2 regions of the Lysinibacillus sp. FSL K6-0102 genome follow, and region 1 is predicted to be linked to the other one. Evidence: predicted binding sites of a transcription regulator. Region 1 holds the regulator's gene; the other holds the start of a gene.

What was found. Region 1 encodes CtsR, which represses protease genes until heat stress. Its sites were predicted from a motif close to ATGGTCAATAAAGGTCAAACA; they were not measured.
Region 2: a site for CtsR is predicted at 5,531-5,551, ahead of NYE73_RS03605 (ATP-dependent Clp protease ATP-binding subunit). Genes of this name have one in related genera too.

The regions. Positions count from the first base shown of each region.
Region 1 is NZ_JBBOPH010000001.1:4,663,546-4,671,293, forward strand. Features, by position in the region: gene radA (DNA repair protein RadA) at 1-556, opposite strand, end outside; gene NYE73_RS23760 (ATP-dependent Clp protease ATP-binding subunit) at 648-3,092, opposite strand; gene NYE73_RS23765 (protein arginine kinase) at 3,082-4,191, opposite strand; gene NYE73_RS23770 (UvrB/UvrC motif-containing protein) at 4,188-4,730, opposite strand; gene NYE73_RS23775 (CtsR family transcriptional regulator) at 4,744-5,214, opposite strand; gene NYE73_RS23780 (DUF4870 domain-containing protein) at 5,482-5,787, opposite strand; gene NYE73_RS23785 (class I SAM-dependent methyltransferase) at 5,913-6,596, shown strand; gene corA (magnesium/cobalt transporter CorA) at 6,630-7,592, shown strand; gene NYE73_RS23795 (hypothetical protein) at 7,637-7,748, opposite strand, start outside.
Region 2 is NZ_JBBOPH010000001.1:772,821-780,568, forward strand. Features, by position in the region: gene NYE73_RS03575 (alpha-amylase family glycosyl hydrolase) at 29-1,495, shown strand; gene NYE73_RS03580 (DegV family protein) at 1,546-2,403, opposite strand; gene NYE73_RS03585 (Cof-type HAD-IIB family hydrolase) at 2,543-3,352, opposite strand; gene NYE73_RS03590 (prolyl oligopeptidase family serine peptidase) at 3,474-4,238, shown strand; gene NYE73_RS03595 (metal-sulfur cluster assembly factor) at 4,292-4,600, shown strand; gene NYE73_RS03600 (Crp/Fnr family transcriptional regulator) at 4,661-5,347, opposite strand; gene NYE73_RS03605 (ATP-dependent Clp protease ATP-binding subunit) at 5,614-7,740, shown strand.

The DNA.
Region 1 (7,748 bases):
CGCTTGTTACTTCTGGATGAAAGATCGTTTGTATGGAATCCACAATGACAAATTTAGGTTGTACTTCATCAATGGTTTGGTTTAAAAACTCTAGGTTTGTTTCGGAGTATATGTAGAGCTCTTGAGAAATCACTCCTAAACGCTCTGCTCGTAATTTCGTTTGACGAATAGATTCCTCTCCAGAAATATAAAGTACGCGATGCCCTTTATTCGAGAGTAATGCGGAAACCTGTAATAGTAATGTTGATTTCCCTATTCCAGGATCACCCCCAATTAATACTAGAGAACCAGGTACAATGCCACCGCCTAATACACGATTGAGTTCGCCCATTTCTGTTGCTACGCGCGATTCTTCAGTAGCTTCCACTTGGATAATCGGGATTGCCTTTTGAGTAACTGTAGCAGAATGTTGAAATGCTCCACGTGGGCCTTTTGCAACCATTTCTACTTCTTCCACCATTTTATTCCATTCACCACATCCAGGGCATCTTCCCATCCATTTAGCAGATTCATAGCCACAGCCTGAACATACAAATTTCGTTTTTTTCTTTGCCAAATTGCTTTCACCTCGAATATTTGTTCTTATCCTTAATTGTACAGAAAAAAAGACAGCTTGGCACTTAAAGCCTTGCTGTCTTTTCTTGAAATTATTTAGAGATGGAAACTCCCTCTTTTTTCTTTACAACAAACTCATCGTTTACGTAATCAATGACAACCTGATTACCCTTTTCTACATTACCCTTTAGTAATTCTTCTGATAATCGATCCTCTACTTGTTTTTGTAATGCACGACGTAGTGGACGAGCACCATATTGAGGGTCATAGCCTTCTTCAGCAATTTTTTCAAGTGCTGCATCAGTCAGCTCTAACGAAATGTCTTGCTCTTGCAAGCGTTTTGTTAAAGCATTGCCCATCATTGCAATGATTTCTTTTAAGTGCTCTTTTTCTAATGCGTGGAAGACAATCATTTCATCGATACGGTTTAAGAATTCTGGACGGAATGCTTTTTTCAATTCTTCTAACATCGTACCCTTCATGTCTTTATGCTTAGACTCTGCACCACCTACATTGAAACCAAGGTTCTTTTGGTATTTTAATGCATCCGCACCAACGTTTGACGTCATAATGACCACTGTATTGCGGAAGTCTACTACACGTCCCTTAGAGTCTGTTAAACGACCATCTTCAAGCACTTGCAATAGAATATTGAATACATCAGGGTGTGCCTTTTCAATTTCATCTAATAAAACGACTGAATATGGCTTACGGCGAACTTTCTCTGTCAGTTGGCCACCATCATCGAAGCCTACATAGCCCGGAGGTGAACCTACTAAACGAGAAGTCGAATGTTTCTCCATGTACTCGGACATGTCAACACGAATCATCGCATCCTCATCGCCAAACATTACCTCAGCAAGTGCTCTTGCAAGCTCTGTTTTACCAACGCCTGTAGGTCCTAAGAAGATAAATGAGCCAATTGGTCGTTTTGGATCTTTTAAGCCTGCTCTTGCACGACGTATTGCACGAGAAATCGCTTCTACTGCTTCTCCTTGCCCTACTACACGTTTGTGTAACTCTTCTTCAAGCTGTAATAACTTCGAAGATTCTTCAGAAGCAATTTTAGCTACTGGGATTCCTGTCCACATTGATACAACTGCTGCTACATCATCCACAGTCACTTTAGATTCGGCTTTACCTTGCTCTTCTTTCCAATTTTTTCGAGTAGCTTCAATTTCATCCTTCAGCTTTTGCTCTGTATCTCTTAGCGCTGCTGCTTTTTCAAATTCTTGACCTGATACGGCTGCATTTTTTTCAGAACGAACATTTTCAAGCTTATCCTCAAGCGCCTTTAAGTTTGGTGGTACTGCGAATGAGCGTAAGCGTACTTTAGAACCTGCTTCATCGATTAAGTCAATCGCTTTATCTGGTAAGAATCGATCAGAAATATATCTATCACTCATTTTTGCCGCTGCTTCAATGGCTTCATCTGTAATTTTCACACGGTGATGCGCTTCATAACGATCGCGTAAGCCTTGAATAATTAGAATAGCCTCTTCCACTGTCGGCTCATCCACTTGGATTGGTTGGAAACGACGCTCTAAGGCCGCATCCTTTTCAATGTACTTGCGGTACTCATCAAGTGTTGTGGCACCAATACATTGAAGCTCCCCACGTGCTAAAGATGGTTTTAAGATATTTGATGCATCAATCGCACCTTCAGCACCACCCGCACCAATTAATGTATGCAATTCGTCAATAAATAAAATGATGTTGCCTGCTTGGCGAATTTCATCCATCACTTTTTTCAAACGATCTTCAAATTCTCCACGATATTTTGTACCTGCAACAACTGTCCCCATATCTAGTGTCATTACACGTTTGTCACGAAGGATTTCTGGCACTTCGTTATTAATAATTTGCTGTGCCAATCCTTCAGCAATCGCTGTTTTACCAACACCTGGCTCACCAATCAATACAGGGTTATTTTTCGTACGACGCGATAAAACTTCAATAACTCGTGTAATTTCCTTGCTTCGGCCAATAACAGGGTCTAAAGTACCTTCACGTGCAATTTGTGTTAAATCACGTGCTAGACTATCTAATGTTGGTGTATTGGCAGCTTGGGCTGCTTGTTGACCAGATTGTGCATTATCATTATTACCTAATAGCAATAATACTTGCTGGCGAGCTTTATTTAAACCGACTCCCGCATTGTTTAAAACGCGAGCTGCCACGCCCTCACCCTCACGTATAAGCGCCAATAATAGATGCTCTGTACCGATATAGGAGTGACCTAGTTTACGTGACTCATCAACAGATAATTCAATTACTTTTTTAGCTCTTGGTGTATAATGAACGATTGGACCGACATCTTCTTTGCCCTTACCAACTAATTCTTCAATGCCAGCTTCAATCATTTGAGGACTAATATCAATGGCTTCTAACGCTTTCGCAGCAATACCGCCGCCTTCACGTATAAGCCCTAATAGAATATGCTCTGTACCGATTGATTCGTGCTTCCAACGAATAGCCTCTTCCTGAGCAAGCTGTAATACTTTTTGCGCGCGTTGTGTAAAACGATTAAACATCATATAAATCCTCTCCTTTTTCCCCATTTATAGGCTTATTCGCATGTTCTTGAGATAATGTCTCACGAAGCATCTCCGCTCGTACACGATCCCGCTCAGCAGGTGGTAATGCCTCACCTGCATAGTGCTGTAAAAAACCTGGTTGCATACTAACAACACATTCATTTAAGGTCGTTGTTTGTATACCATCAATCAATTGTAAATCTACTCCTAAACGAACATTAGATAGGCAAGTAGCAGCTTCCTCACTTGTTAAAATTCTTGCATGTGTAAGGGTACCTAAAGCTCGATATACGCGATCTTCTAGCGCAAGCTCTGCCTTTTCCATTAATTTACCTCTTGCATGCCGCTCTTTTTGAATAATCTTTTCAGCGACGCTTTGTATATCTGCTAAAATATCTTCCTCTGTCTTCCCAAGTGTAATTTGGTTAGACACTTGATAAACATTCCCTAAATTTTCGCTTCCTTCACCATATATACCTCTTACAGTCATTCCTAAGCGTGTCATGGCATTTATAATTTGATTCATTTGCCCAGTTAATGTAAGAGCGGGTAAATGCATCATGACGGATGCTCGTAGACCCGTACCAATATTCGTTGGACAGCTTGTTAAATAACCAAAAGTATCTCGAAAAGCATACGGTAATACTTTCTCTAGGATACGATCAATCTTATTTGCTTGTTCATAAGCACTTTGAAGTTGAAAACTTGCTGTCATACATTGAATGCGTAAATGATCCTCTTCATTCACCATAATGCTAACGGATTCGTCTTCAGAGAGTAGTATAGAGCCCACTTGCTCTTTTTTAGCCAGTTGCGGGCTAATCAAATGCTTTTCTACAAGAATTTGACGCTGTAAAGGGGTTAAATCCTTTATAGCAAAATAAGCATAATCATTTTGAAGCGTTGGGCTATCGCTGACAGCATGTGTAACGGCCTGTTCCACTTGCAGTGCCTCATTTTCTGAAAACGCTAATGGAAAACGATAGCCATCTAAATTTCGTGCAAGGCGGATCCGTGTACTAATGACGATATCTGAGTAATCATCTTTGATATGCATCCAAGTTGGTGTCGCACGCTCTAAAAATGATTCAATCATCATGTCACATCACCACCTTCAAATTGTAGATGCTTCTCTAGCTCTTTAACTTCATCACGTAGCTTCGCCGCTTCTTCAAACTGTTCCTCATCTACGGCGGATTTCATACGCTTGCGGATATCTTCTATTTGCTTTTTAATAACATACACATTACTGCGAGCACCAGGCATTTTTCCAATGTGTTGTGGACCTGCCTGAATACGATTAAAAAGCTTTGGCAAATGATCTCCAAATGTGTCATAACAGCTTGGGCACCCGAATTTTCCTTCTTTTAAAAACTGCTTATACGAAAATCCACATTGTGGGCATGTTTGCTGTTGTGGTTGTACCTGTTGTTTTTCCCCCACCTTTTGCCATGTAGGAGAGCCAAACCAGTTAGACAATAACTGTTGAATAGATACTGGCTCTTGTTTAAACTCTGCATGAAATGGATGGAATTGTGAGGCGCAGACGTCACAATAATGATGCTCTACTTTTTGCCCACTTTGAACTTGTGTTACTGTAACTGTCGCATTACGTTGTTTACAATGTTCGCATATCATTTCCATCACCTCACTATTTTTGTTGTTCATATTTTATTGTTGTCAGCATTGCTCGCAATATTTTTGATCGAATGACATCTCTTAATGGGAGATGCAAGTCGATCGTGGAGCGATCAATTGCTGCTAACATTAATTTCGCTTCTCGCTTGGAAATTACCTGCTCATCAATGAGTCGATAAACCAAATCTTCTGCCATTGTTTGTGATGCCCCACCTTCAATTTGCCTGAGAACATCGTCGATTAAATCAATCTGTGAATTCGCGCGGACACGTAAAATTCGAATGTATCCACCACCACCACGTTTGCTCTCAACAAGGTAACCCCGCTCGGCAGTAAATCTTGTATTAATAACATAATTTATTTGTGATGGTACACATTGAAATTTATCAGCGATTTCACTACGTTTAATTTCAATATGCCCTTCTCCACCTAATTCAAGTACTTGCTTTAAGTAACCCTCTATGATGTCTGATATATTACGCATTTTAGGAATACACCTCGCTTGCTTCACTGACTTTGACTATCTTTGACTTTCTTTGAGTATATTATACAAAACGCTTGAAAAAAATTGCAATGATTTCGCCCATAGAAAAGTGGAAAGTCTTGAAAAAGGCTTTTTAAGAGCCGAAAAGAGCCCTTTTTCGATCATTTGTTTACGGTTTAATAATTTCCTTATACACCTAATGTACCCTTATTCGTCATAGAAAAAACGCAAGCATATGCAACTAGCATATACTTGCGTCTATGAAAATTATACCCAGCGACCAACAATTGGATAACGCCAAGGTTCATCAGACAATGCTTTTACGATACCGATGATCGGTACCACAAATACCATAATGCCGAAAATGATTAAAAATGGTAAGCCAATAAGGACAAAGCTTAAACCAACAGAGATAGCGATTAAAACACCCATGACAATTTGGAATAGTAGTGCTTGAATAGAAATTGCCTTTACTTCCTCATCCGAACTAATTAAAAAGAAAATAATGGGCACTAACCATGGCGCAAAAAATGCACTTGCGTGTATGATTACTTTAGACCATTTAGTCTCCATATATATCAACCCTTTCTTTGAACTTTATTCTATGTTTTATGTACTACTATTTACGGAACTATACCCGCAATAGTTTCACATTAAGAAAGATTTTTTAAAATTTTTTTGAAAGGCTGTGAGGAGCGTTGGAATTTAACAACACATTAGCAAATGAATATGAAAAGGGTATTCGCCGTACATTGCCTAGTTATGATGCCATGCTACGTTTAATACAAACTTTTTATCATTCTAGGCTATCAGAAAATGCTAACATGCTAGTCGTGGGAGCAGGAAGTGGCAATGAAATTATACAGCTTGCAGAAGGAAGACCTCACTGGTCATTCACTGGCATTGATCCATCAGAATCCATGCTTACTATAGCTAAAGAGCGTTTACTCACTCTTCCTAATGATATGTCATTCCATCAGGCTACAATACTTGATGCTTCGCTGCCCTCTACTCAGTATGATGCGGCAAGTTGTGTTCTCGTCTTGCATTTTATTCATGATTATAAAGAAAAGCTCGAAACAATAACAGAAATAGCAAGACATTTGAAACCTGGAGCACCATTTGTCCTTGTTTCAAAATATGGTCAGCTAGGCTCTTTAGAAACAGAACTACAATTTGATTTATGGCGTTCTTATTGGCTACAGCATACTAGACTTTCTTTATCCGATGTAGCAGAGATGGAAAAATCCATTCGTTCCCTTTCTTTTATGAGTGAAGAAGAAATTTTAATACTTTTACAAAGTGCGGGTTTTACTAAACCTTCTAGATTTTTTGCCACTACTTTGTTCGGTGGTTGGGTATGCTTTAAAGAGGAGCGCTAACTATTTTGTAGTAAATAATTTGAGGTGAAAACCGTGATAAGCACCATTGGCATTACAAAGCAACAACAATTGTTAAAGGATTTTCCATTAGAAGAGATACATCAGCAAGAATTTGAATGGTATTGGGTTGATTTTAATTGTCCTACAGCCGAGGAGGAATCATTGTTGGATACATTTTTCCACTTTCACCCTCTCGCTATTGAAGATTGCTTAATGAGGTTGCAGCGTCCTAAGCTCGATTTTTATGATGATTTTCATTTCTTTGTCATTCATCGGGTAAACGAAGAGACGTTAGCTGCGGAGGAGGTTAATATTTTTGCCTCCAATAAATTCATCATAACCTTCCATAAAAATTCTGTCCCTGAGATAGAGAAGGTGCAAAAGATGCTGGAAAACCAACCGAAGAATTGGGAGCGAGGTACTGTATACCTAACGTATCAAACTATCGATAAAATTGTTGACAGTTATTTTCCACTCGTTTATAAAATTGAAGATCATCTAAATGCTTTAGAAGGTGAACTTACATACCAAAGTAATGTAAATGCCATGAAAATTGTCTTCGAGTTCCGTAGTGACTTGCTTGACTTAAGACGTACTATTTTACCAATGCGTGATCTCTTATATCGCATTCTCAATTCTTACCGTTTCTCACTAAAAAAATCGGAGAGAGCTTATTTTGGAGATATCTACGACCATCTACTTAAGCTAACAGAGATGGTTGAATCTAATCGAGAGCTTACAGCAGACATGCGGGATAGTTATATGGCTATGAGTTCTAGCCGCATGAATGGCATTATGATGACTTTAACAATTGTATCAACTATCTTTATACCACTTACCTTCATTGCTGGTGTGTATGGGATGAATTTCGATAACATGCCTGAGCTACATGGGCAATACAGCTATTTTATTGTACTTGGGATTATGATAATTATCGTTATCTTTATGTTGGCTGTCTTTAAACATAAAGGCTGGTTTAAACTGTTTAAACCATAAAAAGACTGCTCGTTTTAATGAAAACGAGCAGTTTTTTTAATCTATTAATACGGTCCTTTGTCATCAATCTTATTATCACCCTGCTGTGGAAATAAAAAGTAGGCTAATACCCCTGATCCCAAAGCTGCACATATGGTAATTAATAATTGCTCAACA
Region 2 (7,748 bases), 3.9 Mb from region 1:
TGATTGGTTTGAAAGAGAGGGAATAACAGTGAAATTTAAGAAGTGGATAAGTGCGACGGCTGCATCACTTTTATTAGCAACTTCATTAGTAAGTACTATACCAGTAGCACATGCGGATGAATCAGCGACTAGAACAATAGCAGAAGAAAGCATCTATGATTTACTCGTTGACCGTTTCTTTAATGGCTCGGGCACAAACGATTTTGATACAAATACGCAGGACCCTTCGAAATTTGCGGGGGGCGATTTTACAGGTTTACAGGATAAACTGAAATTTATCGGTGAGATGGGCTATACAATTGTTTCCATTGGGCCTATTTTTTCTACAGAGAAGTATGATGGATCAATGCCCACAAGTTATACTACAATAGAACGTCATTTTGGAACAACGGAAGAATTCCAAAGTACTGTAGAGGCCTACAAAGCTAAAAATATGTCCATTATGGTGGATTTTCCACTTACAAATGTGAGTCCAAATCATGAGTGGGCAAAGGATGCATCGAAAGCGGATTGGATTGCATCTACCAATAATGGACAAGTACAGTGGGATTTATCGAATAAGGATGTGCAAGAAGCACTTATTCAAGCAGTAACTGAATTTGTTTCTACATATGACATCGGTGGCATTCGTTTAACAAATATCGCAGGGGCTGATACAGCGTTTATCAATGCAGTAATAGCTGCATTAAAAGAGACAAAAACATCACTTTATGTGATAGCAAATGAAGAAAGCGATGCTGACTTTGATGCAACTTTCTCACCTGTAACGGCAGATATCTATCGTAATATATTTAAAAACGTGGATATGGATTCTTCTAAATTAATGGAACCCTTCACAGGAGAAAAACCGACACAAATTATGGTGGATTCACTTGAAACCCATCGTTTTACATTTGACTCTGCTAATGAAAATATGTTCCCACCTACCCGCTTAAAAATGGCGATGGGTGCTTTATTTATGCTACCAGGAATTCCTGTCGTACAATACGGGACAGAAATTGCTATGAATGGGGAAGCAAAACCAGATACACACCAGCTTTATAACTTTAAAACAGACGAAGAACTGATTGATTATATTAAAAATGTTCAATCTTTACGTAATCAATCAGCTACTTTACGTAATGGTGATTTTGAAGTCATTACAAATGAAAATGGCCTTCTTGTCTTTACACGTTCTTCTGACGAAGAAAAGTGGGTAATCATGGTTAATAATACTGGTAAAACACAACGCGTCGACTTAACACCTGAACAACTTGGTGAAGGGAAAATGCTGAACGGTATTTTACATGAGGAAAAAGTTCGCATAAATGAAAAAGAAGTCTATCCTGTTATTTTAGACCGAGAAATGGTTGAAATTTATCAAGTTCGCAATGATGAAGGCTTAAACACTCCTTATATGGTGGCTCTTGGCTTAGTATGGGTGATCTTTATTGGCTTTGTTGTCATCATCATTAAACGAGGGAAAGTTCGTCGTCAGGAGCAAGACGTCCAATAATAATAACACGACAAAAAAGCATGCCAGGAGCCATCCTAGCATGCTTTTTATTAGCCTTCAAAGCTTTTGTTTGTGAAGAAAATTGCAATAGTCCCAGGTCCGACATGTGAGCCGATCGCGGAACCTATCATGGTAATTTGCACAGCTTGAGGTGAAAAACGCTCCTGGATAGAGGCTTTTGCTTCATTCGCAAAGGCAGCGTCGTCACTATGGCTAATACCTACGATTTTATTTGTAAAGCTGCCACCACGCTCCTGCATTAAATCTAACATACGATTAAGTGCTTTTTTTCGACCGCGTGACTTTTCAATCGGTACAAGTTTGCCATCTTCTACATTTAAAATAGGCTTAATACTAAGAAGGCCACCTAAAAATGCACTAGCTTTTGATACACGACCACCTTTTGCAAGGTAATCTAAGTCTTCTACAGTAAATAAATGCTCGACCTGAGGTGCAAGGGTGTTTATTTTAGAGGCCATGTCTTCTAAGGATACTCCTATATTTCGCAGTCGTACAGCTTCTTCAACGACAAGGCCATGTCCTAGTGATGCGCATTTAGAGTCGATAATGACTAGTTTTAAGGAAGGATACTGCTCAAGTACCTGATTGCGAATCATTTGAGCAGTGCTATATGTGCCTGATAATTCTGATGAAAACGCGATATAAATACCTTCTTCATCATTTTTAGCTAGCTCCTCAAAATGCTTCAAAAAGAGCTCAGGTGACACTTGTGATGTTTTTGGCTGAGCACCTTGGCGTATTGCATCATAGATCTCTTTGGAATCAATTGAAATCACATCTTCATATTCTTTGTTGTTCAATTGCACTCGTAAAGGGAGTAGCACGACATCATTTTCTTCATAGTAAGATTTTGGTAGATCACATCCACTATCCGTAAAAATCTTCATTCTCTTGTCCCCCTAATTTCAACTTACTTTTGCTTTTTAACTTTATTCAGTAGATACTCACTTTAGATAAATGGAAGGGGTACCACTGAATAAAGTTAAACTGGTAAAAATGGAATGTTAACTTGAACTTACTACTTAACTATGATAATTTCAAGCGTTCAATGAGTATTTTTGCAATTCCATCATCATTATTCGTTGTCGTAATTTCATTGGCAATGTTTTTAAGACTTGAAATACCGTTCCCCATCGCTACACCAAGTCCAGCATATTCGATCATTTCTAAATCATTGTCTTCATCACCAAATGCGATGATGCGCTCACGAGGAATACCTAAATCTTTTGCCACATGTGCAATACCCACAGCTTTATTTAAGCCGCGACGCACAATTTCAATAATATGAAGTGGCGCGCCCCATCGACGATGCTCAATGACCTCAGCATGCACTGCCTGTAAATGATCACGTATAATTACCGAATTTGCTTCATTTGCCTGAATCAGCAAACTTGTGGGATTTTCCAAGAGATGTGTGTATAAATCGCCAAGTGTAATTCTTGGATTTCCCATATTAAAAATATTTAAAATACGATCGTCTTCTGTGTGGACATAAATATCATCTTTTACCTCAGCGATAATATTTTCGTATTCATAACTGTTAATAGAATCAACGACATCATGTACGACACTTAAATCAATTGGTGTGTGCATATGTTGCCAAGAGACATTTTTAGGATGATGCACATATGCGCCATTAAAATTAACAATGGGTGTAGTGAGCCCAAGTTCATGATAATAAAGATCGCTTGCACGGTATGGACGTCCCGTCGCAATCATCACTTGATGCCCTTGTTCCTTAGCCTGCAATAATGTTTTTTTCGTTTTTGCAGAAATTTGCTGTTGATCTGTTAATAAAGTTCCATCTAAGTCTAATACGATTAAATGCGGTTTCATAGCTCGTTGCCCCTTTCCTATAGTTTGAATAGTATCTCTTTGTCTTACATTCGTCAAAATTTTGTCACAGTGAAAAAAGTTTGCTAACATAAAGATGAGAGAATAGTTGGGAGTGACAATAATGTTTGTAGAAAAAGAAGTGTGGGGAAATATTCCTTTATTACATATACATACAGACAATATGAATGAAGAAACCCCGGTAGTCATTTTTTTGCATGGTTTTATGAGTGCAAAAGAACATAACTTACACTATGCATACCAATTGGTGCATAAAGGGGTGCGTGTCCTATTGCCAGATGCAAAATTTCATGGTGAGCGTAGCGAAGGCCTAACAGAAATGCAAATGAATTTAAATTTTTGGGACATTGTTTTAAATTCTATTCATGAAGTTCAACAATTATATGATGAATTAAAGAATAAAAATTTATTAGCTAGTCATAAAATTGGCATAGGAGGCACTTCAATGGGTGGCATCGTGACATCAGGCTGTCTGAAACTTTATGATTGGATACAAACAGCTGCAATATGCATGGGTGCACCTGGTTTTATAAAATTGGGTGAATACCAATTGCAACAATTTGCTAAAAGCGGAGTTAACTGGCCGATGTCAGAGGAAGACGTAGAAAAAATTAATGAAGCCCTTGCTAAATATGATGTCAGTTTAACACCAGAAAAATTCGCGGGTCGCCCTGTATTCTTTTGGCATGGAGAATTAGATAAAACAGTTCCTTTTCACGAAACGTATAAATTTTATGAAACATTACGGGAATACTATGAAGCAAACCCTGAATATTTAAAGTTCATGGTTAACAAAAGGGCTGGACATGCTGTACCACGTGACGGTATGCTAGCAGCTACAGCATGGCTTGCACAGCATTTGGCATAACAGGGTGCATCTGCTATGATAAGGTTAACACTATGATGGAAGGAGAAATACGAATGGATCAGGATATGAAAGATAGCATGTTAGGTGCTTTAGAAAACGTAATTGATCCTGAGCTTGGCATTGATATTGTCAACTTAGGTTTAGTATATGATGTGGAATTAGATGATGAAGGTGTTGCAACTGTTACGATGACACTAACATCTATGGGCTGTCCACTTGGTCCAGTCATTGTGGATCAAGTGAATACGGCGTTAGGTGAACTTCCAGAAGTGAAAAGTACAAATGTTAATATTGTATGGAATCCGCCTTGGTCGAAAGATAAAATGTCACGCTATGCCAAAATGGCATTGGGCGTACGTTAAAATGGCTTATTTAAAACCCTGCTTATTTTTCAATAAGCAGGGTTTTTGCTTGTAACGAAACTAATCGATACGGCATATTTGTAATGGACAATTTTCACAGGCAATTTCATTTTTTAAAAATTGTAAATCATGAATGGTAATAAATCCTTTATCAAAAGTGATAATCTCATGTTTTTTTAAATCATTCAGCATACGATTAATCATTTCCCGACTTGTCGCACACAGATTTGCAATTTCTGTATTTGTTAGCTGAAAATCAATAAAAATCGAGTCATTTTCTACAGGTTTACCATACGTATTGGACAGCCGAATGAGCGTTGAAAATAGAGCACCTTTTTTACCGTTTAACACTAAATCGCGCAAACGACTCTGATGCTTTAAGTTTTCTGTTTGTAGCCACTTCATGTATTCCACCATAACTGTCGGCTGCTCTTCTAGTAAATGCTCCAAAGATTTACGACTCAAAACATACAACGTAGAGGGTTCTAAAACTTTGGCAGTCATTGAATTATAGACGAGATTACAAAATAACGAACCTTCTCCTATTATGCTGTCAGGGCCACAAATACGAATGGTTAATTCCTTACCCGTCTCGGATTCTTGGCTAATCGAAATAACACCTGATTGGATGTAATAAATTTCTTTTGCCCGTTCACCCTCTAGAAAAATTTTATTTCCTTTATTCACTTTGATAAAAACACCGTGGTTTTGAAAAAGTTCTTTAATTTTTTCAAACATATTATCCATTAAAACCATATCTCCAACACATCGCTTTCTTTTTGTAATAAATGGCGATTATTACAAAAGGATAGTGGATTTCGATACTAAAACATAGAAACATACCATTATTATAACGTAAACTTCCATAATAAGTGAAAAAATTTTAGGACGATTTCTTTGCTAAGCATTGTCGAGTGATGTAAAATAAAGTTAGTCAAAAAAGGTCAAACTTTTTTAATGAATAAGAATGGGTATATAAATAATGAGAAATATGAAAAAAAGGAGTGCTAGCTATGCAATTTCAACAAACAGACAATAAAAAACCATTAGAACAATTTGGGCGCAATTTAATTGAAGAAGTAAAAAACGGCAAGATGGATCCTGTTATCGGGCGTGATGAAGAAATTCGAAATGTAATTCGTATTCTAACACGTAAAACGAAAAATAATCCTGTATTAATCGGTGAACCAGGAGTTGGTAAAACGGCAATTGTGGAAGGTTTAGCACAGCGTATTGTTAAAGGTGATGTACCAGAAGGCTTGAAAGAATGTGTATTATATGAATTAGATATGAGTGCGTTAATCGCTGGTGCAAGTTATCGTGGACAATTTGAAGAACGCTTAAAAGGTGTGCTAAAAGAAGTAAAAGAATCAGAAGGACAAATCATTCTATTTATTGATGAAATTCATACGATCGTAGGTGCAGGAAAAACAGATGGCGCTATGGATGCAGGAAATATGCTAAAACCTATGCTAGCACGTGGTGAATTACACTGTATTGGTGCTACTACCTTAGACGAATATCGTATGTACATTGAAAAGGATCCTGCCTTAGAACGTCGATTCCAGCAAGTACTAGTACGTGAGCCATCTATAGAGGATACGGTATCCATTTTACGTGGTTTAAAGGAACGCTTTGAATTACATCACGCAGTACGTATTCATGACAGAGCAATTGTTGCGGCAGCAGAACTATCCAATCGCTATATTACAGAACGATTTTTACCTGATAAGGCCATTGATTTAATTGATGAGGCTTGTGCAATGATTCGTACAGAAATTGATTCAATGCCACAGGAATTAGACGCAGTCACACGTCGTATTATGCAGCTTGAAATTGAGGAACAGGCATTGCGTAAGGAAAAGGACGAGGCAAGTAAAAAACGTCTGGAGCAATTACGCGAAGAATTAACTAAGTTAAAAGAATCATCTAAGGGCATGCGACAACAATGGGAAGCAGAAAAAGAAAAACTACACGATATTCAGAAAAAACGTGAAACATTGGATAAATATCGTCGTGATCTAGATGAGGCAGAAAGTAAATATGATCTAAATAAAGCTGCTGAATTACGTCATGGTAAAATTCCAACACTTGAAAAAGACATTCAGGTACTTGAAAAGGAATTAGAGAACGGTGCAGAATCTCGTATTTTACGTGAAGAGGTAACAGCAGATGAAATCGCAGCAATTGTTTCACGTTGGACAGGAATCCCTGTAACAAAATTAGTAGAGGGTGAGCGTGAAAAACTATTACGTTTAAAGGATACATTACATGAACGTGTGGTTGGACAAGATACAGCAGTTCAATTAGTGACAGAAGCGGTATGGCGTGCACGTGCAGGTATCAAAGATCCACACCGACCTATTGGTAGCTTTTTATTTTTAGGTCCAACTGGTGTGGGTAAAACAGAACTTGCCAAGGCACTTGCAGCACAGTTATTTGATTCAGAAGATCACTTTATTCGTATTGATATGAGTGAATACATGGAGAAACATAGTGTGTCTCGACTTGTTGGGGCTCCTCCAGGCTATGTGGGCTATGAGGAAGGTGGACAACTAACGGAAGCAGTTCGCCGAAATCCTTATTCTGTGGTGCTACTAGACGAGATTGAAAAAGCTCATCCTGATGTGGCGAACATTTTATTGCAAATTTTAGATGATGGGCGCATTACAGATAGTCAGGGACGAATGGTGAATTTTACAAATACAGTAGTCATTTTAACTTCGAATATCGGATCAAGTTATTTAATGGAGGCAAAGGAAAATGATGCGGCTGTGGAGGACTTAGTCATGTCAGCCCTACGACAACATTTTAAACCTGAGCTATTAAACAGAATGGATGATATCATCTTCTTCCATGCATTATCTACTAAACATTTTACTGCGATTGCCTGGAAGTATGTGGAGCAATTGATTAAACGTGTCGCAGAGCAAGAAATTACTTTATCTGTCGAGCAAGAAGTCATTGATTGGGTAGTAGAGCAAGGGGCAGATGCCCAATTTGGAGCAAGACCACTAAAACGCTTTGTACAGCGACATATCGAAACAGCCGTTGCTAGAGAACTATTACGCGGAGAAGTTTTACCAGGGGAGACGTTGCATGTGAAAATGCATGAGGGTCAATGTGTTGTGGAAAAATAACAGAAAAA